DNA from 2 places in the Lelliottia sp. JS-SCA-14 genome. Region 1 is predicted to be linked to the other one. Evidence: riboswitches for the same ligand, from Rfam matches in the RefSeq annotation. Region 1 holds a riboswitch; the other holds the start of a gene.

Region 1 (7,127 bases):
CAGTTGAGTCTTGTTCATAAGTTATCCTTTCAATGTGTTTATCGCTTGCTAAGCATCGAGTGCGACGAAAATGCCAAAAAAGCACTCTCCTGCATACACGCACCGATAGCCACTTTTTTTCGCCCCCCAAATGTAGACCAGACGGGGGGCAGAAGGGAAGAGTCGAGGTGCGACAAAACAGGCGTTAAATCACGTTTTATTGTCTCATTGGTTAAAAATTATACCAATATTACTCTCACCCGCCTCGCGTAAGTCCGCGCGCAGCCCTTTTATCAGCTCAATATCGCGTTCTTCGCAGTCGGCTAAAAGTCGGAATATTTCCCACTGAATATCCCACTCCTGCTCAACGGCAGGGTTAGCACGCAGCTCTTCGTCGGTCATTTCGCGACCTTCCTGGGTCATTTCCAGCATCGCCACGGTAGTAATCGAAGCCTTGCTGACTTCGATGGCATGCTCCAGGGTTTCACCGCTCAGACGGGAGTGAAGCAGTTCGCTCAGCGCCACGCAGGCGTCAATGGCCGGGTAGACACCGTACAGATCGTAGTCGTCCGCAGAAGGGATCGCCTCTTCCAGCTTTTCGAGCTGAGAATCGAAATTCACCTTGGCGTCTTTGACCGTCAGCGTTTCCCAAATCAGGTCGAGAATACGGCGATAAATCTGGCCTTCACCAAATCCAGTCTGCTTGCAGAAGGTGGCATAGTTGGGATACATGCGCTCGCACAGACAGGCCATAAAGGTGACGTGCTGCCAGCTTTCCAGCTTCTCAAGGCGCAGATGAATCGGGTTTTGTAACATGATGATGTCTCGAATCGGAAATTAGCCGCAGTTTACCTGAATCAACGCTGAATTTCCTGCCAACGAACAAATGCCGGACGCGCCGATGCGACTGCATCAGCCCAGCGCGTCGGCTCCGGTAAACGGTAGCCTTTCATACAGCGCTGCACCCATGCCAGCGCGCTGTCGGTGCTCACGCGATGCCCCGTCGCGATAAACAGCGGATTACACCGTGCTTTGCTGCGCCAGACCCACGCCAGCTGTTCGCCTTTATCCATCAGCGGTGCCAGGGCGCCGGGCTCGGCGGAGAGCGGCTCAAATTTGCCACATAGGCGTTTCTTCGCCACGCCAATCGTCGGCACATCCACCAGCAGGCCAAAATGGCTGGCGACGCCGAGGCGGCGCGGATGGGAAATCCCATGACCGTCGACGAACAGCAGATCGGGTTTTTGCGAGAGTTGCTCCCACGCTGCCAGCAGCGCGGGATATTCACGAAAGGAGAGAAAACCGGGAATGTAAGGCATGGTGGTGGCGATACGCGCCACTTTGTACTCCACCAGCTCCAGCCCGGGCCAGGTTAAGAGCACCATCGCGGCTCGCGTCACTTCCCCGCCCTGCTCAAACCCGACATCGGCTCCGGCGATCAACGCCGGAGGATTTTTGTCAAAACGATCCACGCGGGAAACCGACGAGGCCAGTTCGATTTGCTGAGCGCGTAACGACGCGAGATCCATACTCACTCCTACTGGTGATACGGCGCAGAAAGCCGGTGTACTGCCTCCACAAACGCGCCCGCATGTTCTGGCGGAACGTCCTGGTGGATGCCGTGACCGAGGTTAAAGACATGGCCTTCGCCCTTGCCGAAACCGGCCAGGATCGTCGCCACTTCTTCTTCGATACGCGCAGGCTGTGCGTAGAGCATGGACGGGTCCATATTGCCCTGCAGCGCCACTTTGTCACCCACGCGACGACGCGCGTCGCCAATGTCGGTGGTCCAGTCGAGACCCAGCGCATCGCAGCCGGTCGCGGCCAGCGCTTCGAGCCACTGCCCGCCGCCTTTGGTAAACAGCGTCACCGGCACGCGACGGCCTTCGTTTTCACGCAGCAGGCCATCGACAATTTTATGCATGTAGTACAGGGAGAACTGCTGATAATCGCGCCCGGTCAGCACGCCGCCCCAGGTATCGAAAATCATCACCGACTGCGCGCCCGCTTTGATCTGAGCGTTCAGGTACAGGGTGACGCTCTTCGCCAGTTTGTCGAGCAGGGCATGCAGCGCCAGCGGCTCCGCATACATCATCTTTTTGATCACCGTGAAGGCTTTGCTGCTGCCGCCTTCCACCATGTAGGTCGCCAGCGTCCACGGGCTGCCGGAGAAGCCAATCAGCGGTACGTCGCCCTTCAGTTCGCGGCGGATGGTGCGCACCGCATTCATCACGTAGCCCAGCTCCTGTTCAGGATCGGGGATCGGCAGCTTATCGACGTCAGCTTTGCTCTTAATCGGCGAGGTAAAGCGCGGGCCTTCGCCGGTTTCGAAGTAGAGACCCAGCCCCATCGCGTCCGGGATGGTCAGGATGTCTGAAAAAAGGATCGCCGCATCGAGCGGGAAACGGCGCAGCGGCTGCAGCGTGACTTCGCAGGCCAGCTCGGCGTTTTTGCACAGGGACATGAAATCGCCCGCTTCGGCGCGCGTGGCTTTGTATTCCGGCAAATAGCGGCCCGCCTGGCGCATCATCCACACCGGGGTGATATCAACGGGTTGGCGCAGCAGCGCACGCAGATAACGATCGTTCTTCAGTTCGGTCATTTTTGCAGTTCCTTAAGCGTCATGCCGCCAGTGTAACATGTGATTCATTCATAGTCGGCCCGACACATTGCCACCGTATCTTCTATCAGTCGGCGCGCCACGGTTCCCGGCGGCGGGAGGAGCGGTAAATCGTCGTAGCGATACCAGTTGGCTTCCAGCAGCTCTTTTTGGTCGATCACAATCTCGCCGCTGTCATAATCCGCCATAAAAGCGGTCATGAGAGACATGGGGAACGGCCACGGCTGGGAGGTAACGTAACGCAGGTTTTTCACCTTGATGCTGCTCTCTTCCATCACTTCGCGGGCCACGGCCTGCTCAAGCGTCTCGCCCACTTCGACAAACCCGGCCAGCACCGTATGCACGCCGTTGCGATGGCGAGTATGTTGCGCCAGCAGAATGGAGTCATCACGACGAATGGCGACGATAATGCACGGGGCGATTTGCGGATAGTAGCGCTCGCGACAGTGGTTGCAGAGCATAGCCCACTCGGTTTTACTCCGGTGCATGGTGTGCCCGCAGTAGCCGCAATATTTGTGCGATCGGAAAAACTCGGCCAGCTGTACGCCGCGCCCGGCCAGCTGGAACAGACCGACATCGAGATCCAGCACCTGACGAACCGATCCCATCTCGTGATGGCGATGCTGCTGGATCAACCACACGGGATCGCCCTGCCATTCGCCGATCTTCAGCGCCTGTTGCCCCGCAAGATCGAAATTTCCGGCCTCGCCGTAAGGCAATTCTCCGCCGGGCAACCATAATTTTTGTTCGTGGCTGACGATCCACCAGCCGCGATCTAATTTTTCAATTATACGATCCATATCTATTGCACTACCTTTGCTTCACAGGCATGTTGATAACAATATTCTTACATTTTTGGGTGGCCAGCTTTTTCATCTTAACCTTGTGGAGTCAAACATGCTAAACCAGCTACAAAGCCTGACAGAGCGCGTTGGAGGAAGTCATCACCTGGTCGATCGCTGGCTGCACGTGCGCAAAAATTTGCTTGTTGCCTACTACAATCTGGTTGGCATTAAGCCTGGCAAAGAATCGTATATGCGGTTGAATGAAAAAGCGCTGGATGATTTTTGTCAAAGCCTGGTCGACTACCTTTCCGACGGTCATTTTAATCTATATGAACGTATTATTCGCGAAATGGAAGGGACGACGCCGTATTTAGCGGCGACCAAACTCTATCCGCTGCTGGAGGCCAATACCCAGCAAATCATGGACTATTACGACTCAACGCTCGAAAACGCCATCGACCAGGACAATTATCTGGAGTTCCAGCAGGCGCTTTCCGATCTCGGCGAGGCGATGGAAGTCCGTTTCACGCTGGAAGACAAGCTCATCGCCCTGGTGCTGGACAGCGATCTGAAGGCCAGCAACGAAGACAACATCGCGCGACCGGCTTGAGTTCTTAAGCGTTAACGAGTAATTTACAAATATCGCGTCTGCACTGCAGGCGTGTTTTCTTGTCGGAGTGCCCAGTACAGAAATGTACGGGCTGAGACCGTTAATTCGGGATCCGCGGAACCTGATCAGGCTAATACCTGCGAAGGGAACAAGAGTCAAAAAGCTGTTGTATCGCCCTTCCCTGGGTGATCACTTCTCTTAGTTCATCCGTCGTCTGACAAGCCACTCCTTACTTTTTTGGAATGAGCTATGTCTGCCACTAAACTGACCCGCCGCGAACAGCGCGCACAAGCCCAACACTTCATCGACACCCTGGAAGGCACCGCTTTCCCGAATTCTCAGCGCATCTACATCACCGGTTCGCAGGACGATATCCGCGTGCCGATGCGTGAAATCCAGCTCAGCCCGACGCTCATCGGCGGCAGCAAAGATAATCCCCAGTTCGAAGACAACGAAGCGGTACCGGTTTACGACACCTCTGGTCCTTACGGCGATACGGATGTAGCCATCAACGTGCAGCAGGGTCTGGCAAAACTGCGCCAGCCGTGGATCGAAGCACGCCAGGACAGCGAATCTCTGACCGACCGCAGCTCAGCGTATACCAAAGAACGCCTGGCCGACGATGGTCTGGACGAACTGCGCTTTACCGGCCTGCTCACACCGAAACGCGCCAAAGCGGGCAAATGCGTGACCCAGCTCCATTACGCACGCTCAGGTGTCGTCACGCCGGAGATGGAGTTCATCGCCATTCGTGAAAACATGGGCCGCGAGCGCATCCGCAGCGAAGTGCTGCGCCACCAGCATCCGGGCGAAGGATTTGGCGCTCGCCTGCCGGAGAACATCACCCCGGAATTCGTGCGTGACGAAGTCGCCGCCGGACGGGCGATCATCCCCGCCAACATTAACCACCCGGAATCGGAGCCGATGATTATCGGCCGCAACTTCCTGGTGAAAGTGAATGCCAACATCGGTAACTCCGCGGTCACCTCCTCCATCGAAGAAGAGGTCGAAAAACTGGTGTGGTCGACCCGCTGGGGTGCGGACACGGTGATGGACCTCTCCACCGGCCGCTACATCCACGAAACCCGCGAGTGGATCCTGCGTAACAGCCCGGTGCCGATCGGCACCGTTCCGATCTACCAGGCGCTGGAGAAGGTGAACGGGATCGCCGAAGATCTCACCTGGGAAGCCTTCCGCGATACCCTGCTGGAGCAGGCGGAACAGGGGGTGGACTACTTCACTATTCACGCCGGGGTTCTGCTGCGCTACGTGCCGATGACCGCCAAACGTCTGACCGGGATTGTGTCGCGCGGCGGCTCGATTATGGCGAAATGGTGCCTGTCACATCATCAGGAGAACTTCCTCTACGAACACTTCCGCGAGATTTGCGAAATCTGCGCCGCGTACGATGTCTCCCTGTCGCTGGGCGACGGTCTGCGTCCGGGCTCCATTCGCGACGCCAACGACGAAGCGCAGTTTGCTGAGCTGCACACCCTCGGCGAGCTGACCAAAATCGCCTGGGAATATGACGTGCAGGTGATGATCGAAGGCCCGGGCCACGTGCCGATGCAGATGATCCGCCGCAACATGACCGAGGAGCTGGAGCACTGCCACGAGGCGCCGTTCTACACCCTGGGGCCGCTGACCACCGATATTGCACCGGGCTATGACCATTTCACCTCCGGCATCGGCGCGGCGATGATCGGCTGGTTTGGCTGCGCCATGCTCTGCTACGTCACCCCGAAAGAGCACCTCGGCCTGCCGAACAAAGAGGACGTGAAGCAGGGGCTGATCACCTACAAAATCGCCGCCCACGCCGCCGATTTAGCCAAAGGCCACCCTGGGGCGCAGATCCGCGACAACGCCATGTCCAAAGCGCGCTTCGAGTTCCGCTGGGAAGACCAGTTTAACCTGGCCCTCGACCCGTTCACCGCCCGCGCCTATCACGATGAAACCCTGCCGCAAGAGTCCGGCAAAGTGGCGCACTTCTGCTCCATGTGCGGGCCAAAATTCTGCTCGATGAAAATCAGCCAGGAAGTGCGCGACTACGCCGCGAAGCAGGTGATTGAAGTCGGCATGGCCGATATGTCGGAAAACTTCCGCGCCAAAGGCGGCGAAATCTACCTCAAAAAAGAGGAGGCGTAATGGTTCAGCCCAATTTTCCAACCGTGCCCCGGCGCTTAGGGCTTTATCCCGTCGTCGACAGCGTGGAGTGGATTGAGCGCCTGCTTGAGGCTGGCGTGAAAACAATTCAACTGCGCATCAAAGACCAGCGTGATGGCGAGGTCGAAAGTGATGTGTCTGCCGCCATCACACTGGGGCGTCGGTATGACGCCCGGGTGTTCATCAACGACTACTGGCAGCTGGCGATTAAGCATCAGGCGTACGGCGTGCATCTCGGGCAGGAGGATCTGGAAACCGCCGATCTGAACGCCATCCGGAATGCCGGCCTGCGCCTCGGCGTGTCGACTCACGACGATATGGAGATCGATGTGGCGCTCGCCGCACGACCGTCCTATATCGCCCTCGGCCACGTCTTCCCGACGCAAACCAAACAGATGCCCTCGGCCCCGCAGGGGCTGGCGCAGCTGGCACGTCACATCGAACGTCTGGCCGATTATCCGACCGTGGCCATCGGCGGCATCAGCCTTGATCGCGCCCCGGCGGTGCTGGAGACCGGCGTCGGCAGTATCGCGGTGGTCAGCGCCATTACTCAGGCGGTGGACTGGCAGGCAGCGACTGCACAGCTCTTGCAACTGGCGGGAGCGGGCGATGAATGACAGCGACTTCATGCGCTACAGCCGCCAGATCCTGCTGGAGGATATCGCCGTCGACGGTCAACAAAAGCTGCTCGACAGCCGGGTATTGATTGTCGGACTGGGCGGGCTCGGCGCGCCTGCTGCGCTGTATCTGGCCGGAGCGGGCATCGGGACGCTGGTGTTAGCCGACGATGACGACATCCACATCAGCAATCTGCAGCGGCAGATCCTGTTCACCACCGAGGATGTGAACGCGTCAAAAGCGCAGGTCACCAGCCAACGGCTGAACGCCCTCAACCCTGAAATTGCGCTTATCACCGTGCAACAGCGACTGGACGGGGAAACCCTGCACCAGGAAGTTGCCCGCGCGGACG
Region 2 (7,127 bases), 500 kb from region 1:
CGGAAAGCTCACCCGGCAGGCGGTCGAGAAATTCATTCAGCCCCATCTGCTGCGCGATAGATTCCAGTTTTTCACGCTGAGCCGCCGACAGTTTGAGACCGGGGTCCATCCCCAGCCCGATATTCTGGCGCACCGTCAGATGGGTAAACAGGTTGTTTTCCTGAAACAGCATCGACACCGGCCGTTGGGACGGCGGCGTGTGGGTGTGGTTCTGCCCGTCAATCACCATCTCCCCGCGCGCCGGAGGCAGAAAACCGGCAATCAAATTGAGCAGCGTGCTTTTCCCGGCACCGCTCGGGCCGAGGATCGCAATCATCTCCCCGCGCCCGACGGAGAGCGTAAACCGCATCGGCAGGTGCTGATAAAGCCAGGTTACATCAGTCAGTTTTAGCATCGCGCCCCGGAAGTTTTTCGATAACGGTGAAGAGGGTAAAACAGAGCAGCAGCAGGAGCAGGGCGGTGACCGCACCATCCTGACTGCGATACGAGCCGATCTGCTGATACAGCCAGAACGGCAGGGTGCGGAAATCGTCGTTGCCAAATAGCGCCACCACGCCGAAATCGCCAATCGACAGCACGCTGGCAAACGCCAGCGCCTGTGCCAGCGGGCGTTTCAGGGCGCGCAGTTCCACCACTTTCAACCGCTGCCAGCCGCGCATCCCCAGCGACTGGCAGAGCAGCGTGTAGCGGGCGCTGAGATCGCGCATCGGGTTTTCCAGCACTTTCAGGGCGTAGGGGATCGCCATTAGCGCGTTGGTGAAAATCACGATCCCGTCGGCGTGTTCGGGTAAGCCGATGGTGCTGTTGAACAGCAAAAAGAAGCCGGTCGCCAGCACGATGCCCGGCATCGCCAGAATCAACATTCCGCTCAACTCCAGCGCCTGTCCGGCGATGCGCGACTGGCGGGCGTACAGTTCGCGACTGCTCCACAAGAGCATCATGGTCAGGAGAACGCACAGCAATCCGGCCCCGAGAGCGATGCGCAGTGACGTCCACAGCGCCTGCCACAGTACCGGCTGTTGCAGCACGGAAAACAGATTCAGATTGAGCCCATCCACCACCACCGCCAGCAGTGGCGGGAGCAGCAATAACAGCGCGAGGGCAATCAGCAGGAGATCGCCCAGACGACTGCGCAGGCTGTCCTGCGGGTCGCGCCAGCCGTTCACCTGATGGCTGCCGACGGCAATGGCCTTGCTCAGGCGCTGGCTGAGCAGCACCAGCCCCAGACAGCAGAACATCTGGATAATCGCCAGCACCGCCGCGCGGCCTGGATCATAGTCAAAGCTCAGCGCCTGATAGATCGCCAGCTCAATAGTGGTGGCCTGCGGCCCGCCGCCAAGCGACAGCACGGTGGCAAAGCTGGCGAAGCAGAGCATAAAAATCAGTGCCGCGACGGGCGGGATCTGCCGACGCAGCCACGGCCACTCGACAAAGTGGAAGAAGGCAAAACCGCGCATCCCGAGCTGGGCTGCCAGCTGGCGCTGCTCGCCGGGAATGTTTTCCAGCGCTTGCAGGAACAGGCGTGTCGCCATCGGCATATTGAAGAACACATGAGCGAGCAAAATGCCCTGCAGGCCGTAAGGGGAGAAAGTCCACTCCAGCCCAAAGGCATTCAACAGCGTGGCGATCCACCCCTGGCGTCCGTACACGCTCAAAATACCGAAGACGGCGACCAGCACGGGCAGAATCAACGTCATTGCGCACAGGCGCAGCAGGGCTTGCCTGCCGGGGAAGCGGCGGCGATAGAGCGCCCGGGCTAAAAAGATCGCCGGAACCACAGAAAGCAGGGCAGAGAGAAACGCCTGCCAAAAGGAGAAGCGCACCACGTGCCAGAGATAGCTATCGTGCCACAGCGCGGCGATGTCGCTTTCCGGTGCGTTGAGCCACAGGGCAAGAAAAGCCCCCAGGCTCACCACCACCATCAGCGTGGCGGCAGTCAGCCCGGGGATCAGCCAGCCGGGAATTAGCGGCTGACGGCGCGTTGCCATTCACTGATCCAGGCGGCGCGCTGAGTGGAAACCTGCTGCGGGGTAAACTCGAGCGTGGTTTGCGGTTTTCTCAGCTGGTCAAAGCCGGCGGGCAGCGTCACGTCCGTCACCGGGTACATCCAGTTGCCGGTCGGGATCGCATTCTGGAACCCAGGAGAGACCATAAATTTCAGGAACTTTTCTGCCAGTTCCGGCTGTTTGCTGGCGGCGGTACGCGCGGCGACTTCCACCTGCAGATAGTGGCCTTCGGCGAAGTTCGCGGCGGCGTAATTGTCTTTCTTCTCTTCGATGATGTGATAGGCCGGAGAGGTGGTGTAGCTCAGGACCAGATCGCTTTCACCTTTCAGGAACAGGCCGTAGGCTTCGCTCCAGCCTTTTGTGACGGTGACGGTTTTGGCCGCCAGTTTTTGCCAGGCTTCCGGCGCTTTATCGCCGTACACTTTTTGCATCCACAGCAGCAGGCCCAGGCCCGGCGTGCTGGTGCGCGGGTCCTGATAAATCACACGCCATTTCTGGTCGCTTTCGATCAATTCTTTCAGGCTTTTCGGCGGGTTTTTCAGCTTGTTTTTGTCGTAGACGAAGGCGAAGTAGCCGTAATCGAAGGGCACGAAGGTGTCGTTTTTCCAGCCGCCCGGAACGCTCACCGCATCGGCGGAGACACCGCTTTTGGCGAACAGTTTGGTTTGCGAGGCCGCTTCCAGCAGATTGTTGTCGAGACCCAGCACTACGTCGGCTTTGCTGTTTTTGCCTTCCATCCGCAGACGGTTTAGCAGGGAGACGCCATCTTCCAGCGCCACGAATTTCAGCTCGCAGTTGCAATCGGCTTCAAAGGCTTTTTTGACCACCGGGCCTGGGCCCCAGTCGGCGGCAAAGGAGTCGTAGGTGTAGACCGTCAAAACGGGTTTGGCAAAAGCAGGCAGCGCGAAGAGCGCCAGCAGGGGGAGAACTTTTTTTAACACTTTGCACCTCAAAGTTGAGTGGCAAAGGATTTTGAGCGACAGCCTCAAATCCCTTCGCCGGCGTTATCCGGATCAGGTTCGACGGGTATTATCTCAGCGCACATCATCGATGCAGCACCCCGTTGAGAACGGCGGTATTGTAATGATTTGGTGAATATTACGAAAGTGTTATGGCTCCGGCGGCGCAAACCAGGCCGATTTAAAGTCAAACCAGCCCAGGGTGTTCATGCGCAGGCCGCGCATACTGCGCTGTCCCTGAATCATCAGCCAGTGGTGGATCAGCGGCACCATCGCCTGCTGGGAGAGCAGTTGCTGGCACCAGACCGCCAGATTCATATCACCCGCTCGCCACTGGGCGGCGTCCTGCTGCCAGTCGCGGGCGATGCAGTGCTGGATCAGCGGGATCTCATACAGATGCGAGAATAACGAGAAATCGAGCGGCAGGGTGAAGTTCGCGCTGTTGAGCCAGATATCGCTGACTGCTTCGCCGCGATGCCATTCATCGTATTCCACCTCCTGAATCTCCAGCGTCACGCCTTCTGCCGCCAGAAGTTTGCTCATGATGCGGGCAATAAACCGGTGCTCCACATGTTCGCGATAATAGGTCAGGGTGATGGATTCCAGCCCGGCGGGCTTTTCGCACCGCCCTGGGCGGGCGTGGTGCCAGCGCGGCAGCAGCCCGTAGGCCGGGAACCAGTAGGTCTGGTGCTGATCTTCCGCCTGATAAATCAGATTGGCAGGCGCGAGAATCTGACTGACCCACTGGCGCACCTCGCGGCTCGCGCCCCGGTGGGTGCGGGAGTCAAATAGCAGATAGTAACAGCCCTCTTCGAGGCGACTTTCGACGGCTTTTTCCCCGTCGGTCGGGCCTTCCAGCGTCAGGCCGGGGCTGAACTCTTCGCTGATCTCCGGCAGCACCCAGACATTCACCTCGTCAATCAACGCGCGATAGCCAAAGTAGTCATCGAAGGCGCGGATTTTGAGCTGATTGCTGTTGTTGCGCATCACCGCGTAAGGGCCAGTCCCGACCGGCTGGCTGGCGAAATTCGGCATGGTTCCCCATTCGTGGGGCAAAATCATCGACGGGACGTAGCCCATCAGCCACGGCAGCCACTGGTCGGGTTCGGACAGTTCAATATCCAACGTCCAGGCGGTGGGGGAGTGAATCTGCGTGATGTGGGAGTAGAGCGGCAGCTCGCGGGCGCGCTGCAGGGAGGCGATGACGTCTTCCATCTCCAGCTCGCGACCATGATGAAAATGGATGCCGGGACGCAAAAAAAAGCGCCAGTGCAAGGGGGATAATTGCTGCCAGTGGTGCGCGATGTCCGCTTCCAGTTCCCCGTTTTCCTCATTTATGCGCGTCAGGCCGCTGAAGATCTGGCGCGCCATGTGCGTTTCGGAGCGGCGTAACGCCGTGCCGGGCAGCAGGTTTTTCATCGGACGATAGTAGAGCACGCGCAGGATGTGTTTCCCCTGGCGGAAGCTGCGGCCCAGATGAGAGACCAGCATCTGGCGCACGGCGGCTTTGTCGCCGACCAGTTGCACCAGCTGATCGATGCGATCCTGCTCCAGCAGGTCCTCGGCGCGCTGTTGCTGGAGTGCCAGGCCGGTGTAGAGGAAGGTTAAGCGCGAACGTTTTCCGCGTCCGGCTTCGGCTTCCCAGTTAAGCCAGCCCTGCTGCTGCATGGTGTTGAGCAGGGTACGCATATGGCGACGCGAGCAATTCAGGAGTTCGGCCAGCTCGTTCAGCGTGGTCTCTTTTGACTGGCCTTCGCAGCACTGCCAGAGGCGGATGAATTGTTGTTGCAGACGACCAGATGGCATAAAAGGGGAACTCCTGACAAAAAATCAGCAATTTATTATTCCTCATAATAAGCCAATAATTCTTCCTGTTGAAGTGAGGAGGTGATTATGAAGAGGTCTACCGCACGTCAGTTTTATCAGCAGTACTTTTCAGCGACAAAAGGAGTGTCCTGGCTGGCCCGCCAGTGCGCAGAACAGCGCCTGAAAATGCTCGAAGATCTGATGCAGTGGGATGTTACGAATCCGACCTCTTCCCGCTGACTTGCCTCGATCATGTGTGACTGAGTATTGGTGCTTATCACCCGCCAGCAAAATGTTTTTGCTGGCTTTTTTCGTTTACACTGCCTCCTGATTTCGCTCCTCTTTGACAAGGAACTGCGCATGCTCTGGTTGATGACGATGGGCCGCCGCCTTAACGGCGTGTATGCCGCTTTTATGCTGGTGGCCTTTATGATGGGCGTCGCGGGCGCGCTACAGGCGCCGACGCTGAGCCTGTTCCTGAGTCGCGAGGTCGGAGCGCAGCCCTTCTGGGTCGGCCTGTTTTATACGGTCAACGCCATTGCCGGGATCCTGGTCAGCCTGTGGCTGGCAAAACGATCCGACAGTCAGGGCGATCGCCGCAAATTAATTCTGTTCTGCTGCGCGATGGCGATCGGTAACGCGCTGCTGTTTGCTTTCAACCGCCACTATCTGACGCTGCTCACCTGCGGAGTGCTGCTGGCGTCACTTGCCAATACCGCCATGCCGCAGCTCTTTGCGCTGGCGCGTGAATACGCGGACAGCTCGGCGCGGGAAGTGGTGATGTTCAGCTCGGTGATGCGTGCGCAGTTATCGCTGGCGTGGGTGATCGGCCCGCCGCTGGCCTTTATGCTGGCGCTGAATTACGGCTTTACGATGATGTTTTCTATCGCGGCGGGGATTTTTGCCATTAGCCTCGCGCTGATCGCCTTCGTCCTGCCGTCCGTCGCGAGGGTGGAGCAGGCGGCGGACAGGCCCGTCACTCAGGTGAGCGGCTGGCACAACAAAAATGTGCGCATGCTGTTTATCGCCTCGACGCTGATGTGGACCTGCAACACCATGTACATCATCGATATGCCGCTGTGGATCAGCAGCGATCTGGGGCTGCCGGATAAGCTCGCCGGGATTTTGATGGGCACTGCGGCAGGGCTGGAGATCCCGGCGATGATCCTCGCGGGTTTTTACGTGAAACGCTTTGGCAAGCGCCGGATGATGGTGATCGCGGTGGCGGCTGGCGTGCTGTTTTACCTCGGGCTGATTCTTTTCCATTCCCGCGAGGCGCTGCTGGCGCTCCAGCTGTTTAACGCGATATTTATTGGCATTGTCGCCGGGATTGGCATGCTGTGGTTTCAGGATCTGATGCCCGGACGGGCGGGGTCTGCGACCACGCTGTTTACCAACAGTATTTCGACCGGTGTGATTCTGGCGGGGGTGATTCAGGGGGCGCTGGCGCAAAGCTACGGGCACTTTGCGGTGTACTGGGTGATGGCGGGGATTTCGCTGGTGACGCTGGGGCTGACGTTGCGCGTCCGAGATGTATAAGTTTGCCGGATGGCGCTGCGCTTATCCGGCCTACAAAGCTACAAACCCAACAAAAAGGCCCGCTTTTCGCGGGCCTTTTTCGTTAGCGCATAAACGCCGGTTGTTTGTTTTCGTAGGTCGCAATCGACGCTTCGTGTTGAAGCGTCAAACCGATGCTGTCCAGACCGTTAATCATGCAGTGGCGGCGGAAATCGTCGATTTTAAAGCTGTAAGTTTTATCACCCGCTTTCACCACCTGGGCTTCCAGATCCACTTCAAACGAAATGCCCGGATTGGCTTTCACCAGCGCGAACAGCTCATCGACCTGTTCGTCGCTCAGCGTCACCGGCAGCAGCTGGTTGTTGAAGCTGTTGCCGTAAAATATGTCGGCAAAGCTCGGGGCGATCACCACTTTAAAACCGTAGTCGGTCAGGGCCCACGGCGCGTGTTCACGGGAAGAACCGCAGCCGAAGTTTTCACGCGCTAACAGGATCGATGCGCCCTTAAATTCCGGGAAGTTCAGAACGAACTCGGGATTTGGCTGCTGGCCCTGATCGTCGAGAAAACGCCAGTCGTTGAACAGGTGCGCGCCGAAGCCGGTGCGGGTCACTTTCTGCAAAAACTGTTTCGGAATGATGGCGTCCGTATCCACGTTCGCCGCATCCAGCGGGACAACCCGGCCCGTATGTTGGGTAAATTTCTCTGCCATGATTGTCTCCTTATTTCAAACCACGAATATCGGCAAAATGACCGGTGACAGCGGCAGCCGCTGCCATCGCCGGGCTCACCAGATGGGTGCGTCCGCCGCGGCCCTGACGGCCTTCAAAGTTACGGTTGC

The links. Region 1 has a riboswitch for thiamine pyrophosphate ahead of thiC (phosphomethylpyrimidine synthase ThiC). Riboswitches for the same ligand answer to the same signal wherever they lie in the genome.
Region 2: it holds a riboswitch for thiamine pyrophosphate, as region 1 does, so the genes downstream of both, thiB (thiamine ABC transporter substrate binding subunit) here and thiC (phosphomethylpyrimidine synthase ThiC) in region 1, are expected to answer to the same signal.

The regions. Positions count from the first base shown of each region.
Region 1 covers NZ_CP141606.1:276,106-283,232, reverse strand. Annotated here, with positions in the region: gene hupA (nucleoid-associated protein HU-alpha) at 1-18, opposite strand, end outside; gene U9O48_RS01315 (YjaG family protein) at 205-795, opposite strand; gene nfi (deoxyribonuclease V) at 837-1,508, opposite strand; gene hemE (uroporphyrinogen decarboxylase) at 1,517-2,581, opposite strand; gene nudC (NAD(+) diphosphatase) at 2,626-3,399, opposite strand; gene rsd (sigma D regulator) at 3,497-3,994, shown strand; TPP riboswitch at 4,048-4,159, shown strand; gene thiC (phosphomethylpyrimidine synthase ThiC) at 4,244-6,139, shown strand; gene thiE (thiamine phosphate synthase) at 6,139-6,774, shown strand; gene thiF (thiazole biosynthesis adenylyltransferase ThiF) at 6,767-7,127, shown strand, end outside.
Region 2 covers NZ_CP141606.1:779,453-786,579, forward strand. Annotated here, with positions in the region: gene thiQ (thiamine ABC transporter ATP-binding protein ThiQ) at 1-394, opposite strand, end outside; gene thiP (thiamine/thiamine pyrophosphate ABC transporter permease ThiP) at 378-1,988, opposite strand; gene thiB (thiamine ABC transporter substrate binding subunit) at 1,964-2,947, opposite strand; TPP riboswitch at 2,979-3,079, opposite strand; gene sgrR (HTH-type transcriptional regulator SgrR) at 3,116-4,771, opposite strand; gene sgrT (glucose uptake inhibitor SgrT) at 4,859-5,011, shown strand; gene U9O48_RS03730 (sugar efflux transporter) at 5,132-6,310, shown strand; gene leuD (3-isopropylmalate dehydratase small subunit) at 6,393-6,998, opposite strand; gene leuC (3-isopropylmalate dehydratase large subunit) at 7,009-7,127, opposite strand, start outside.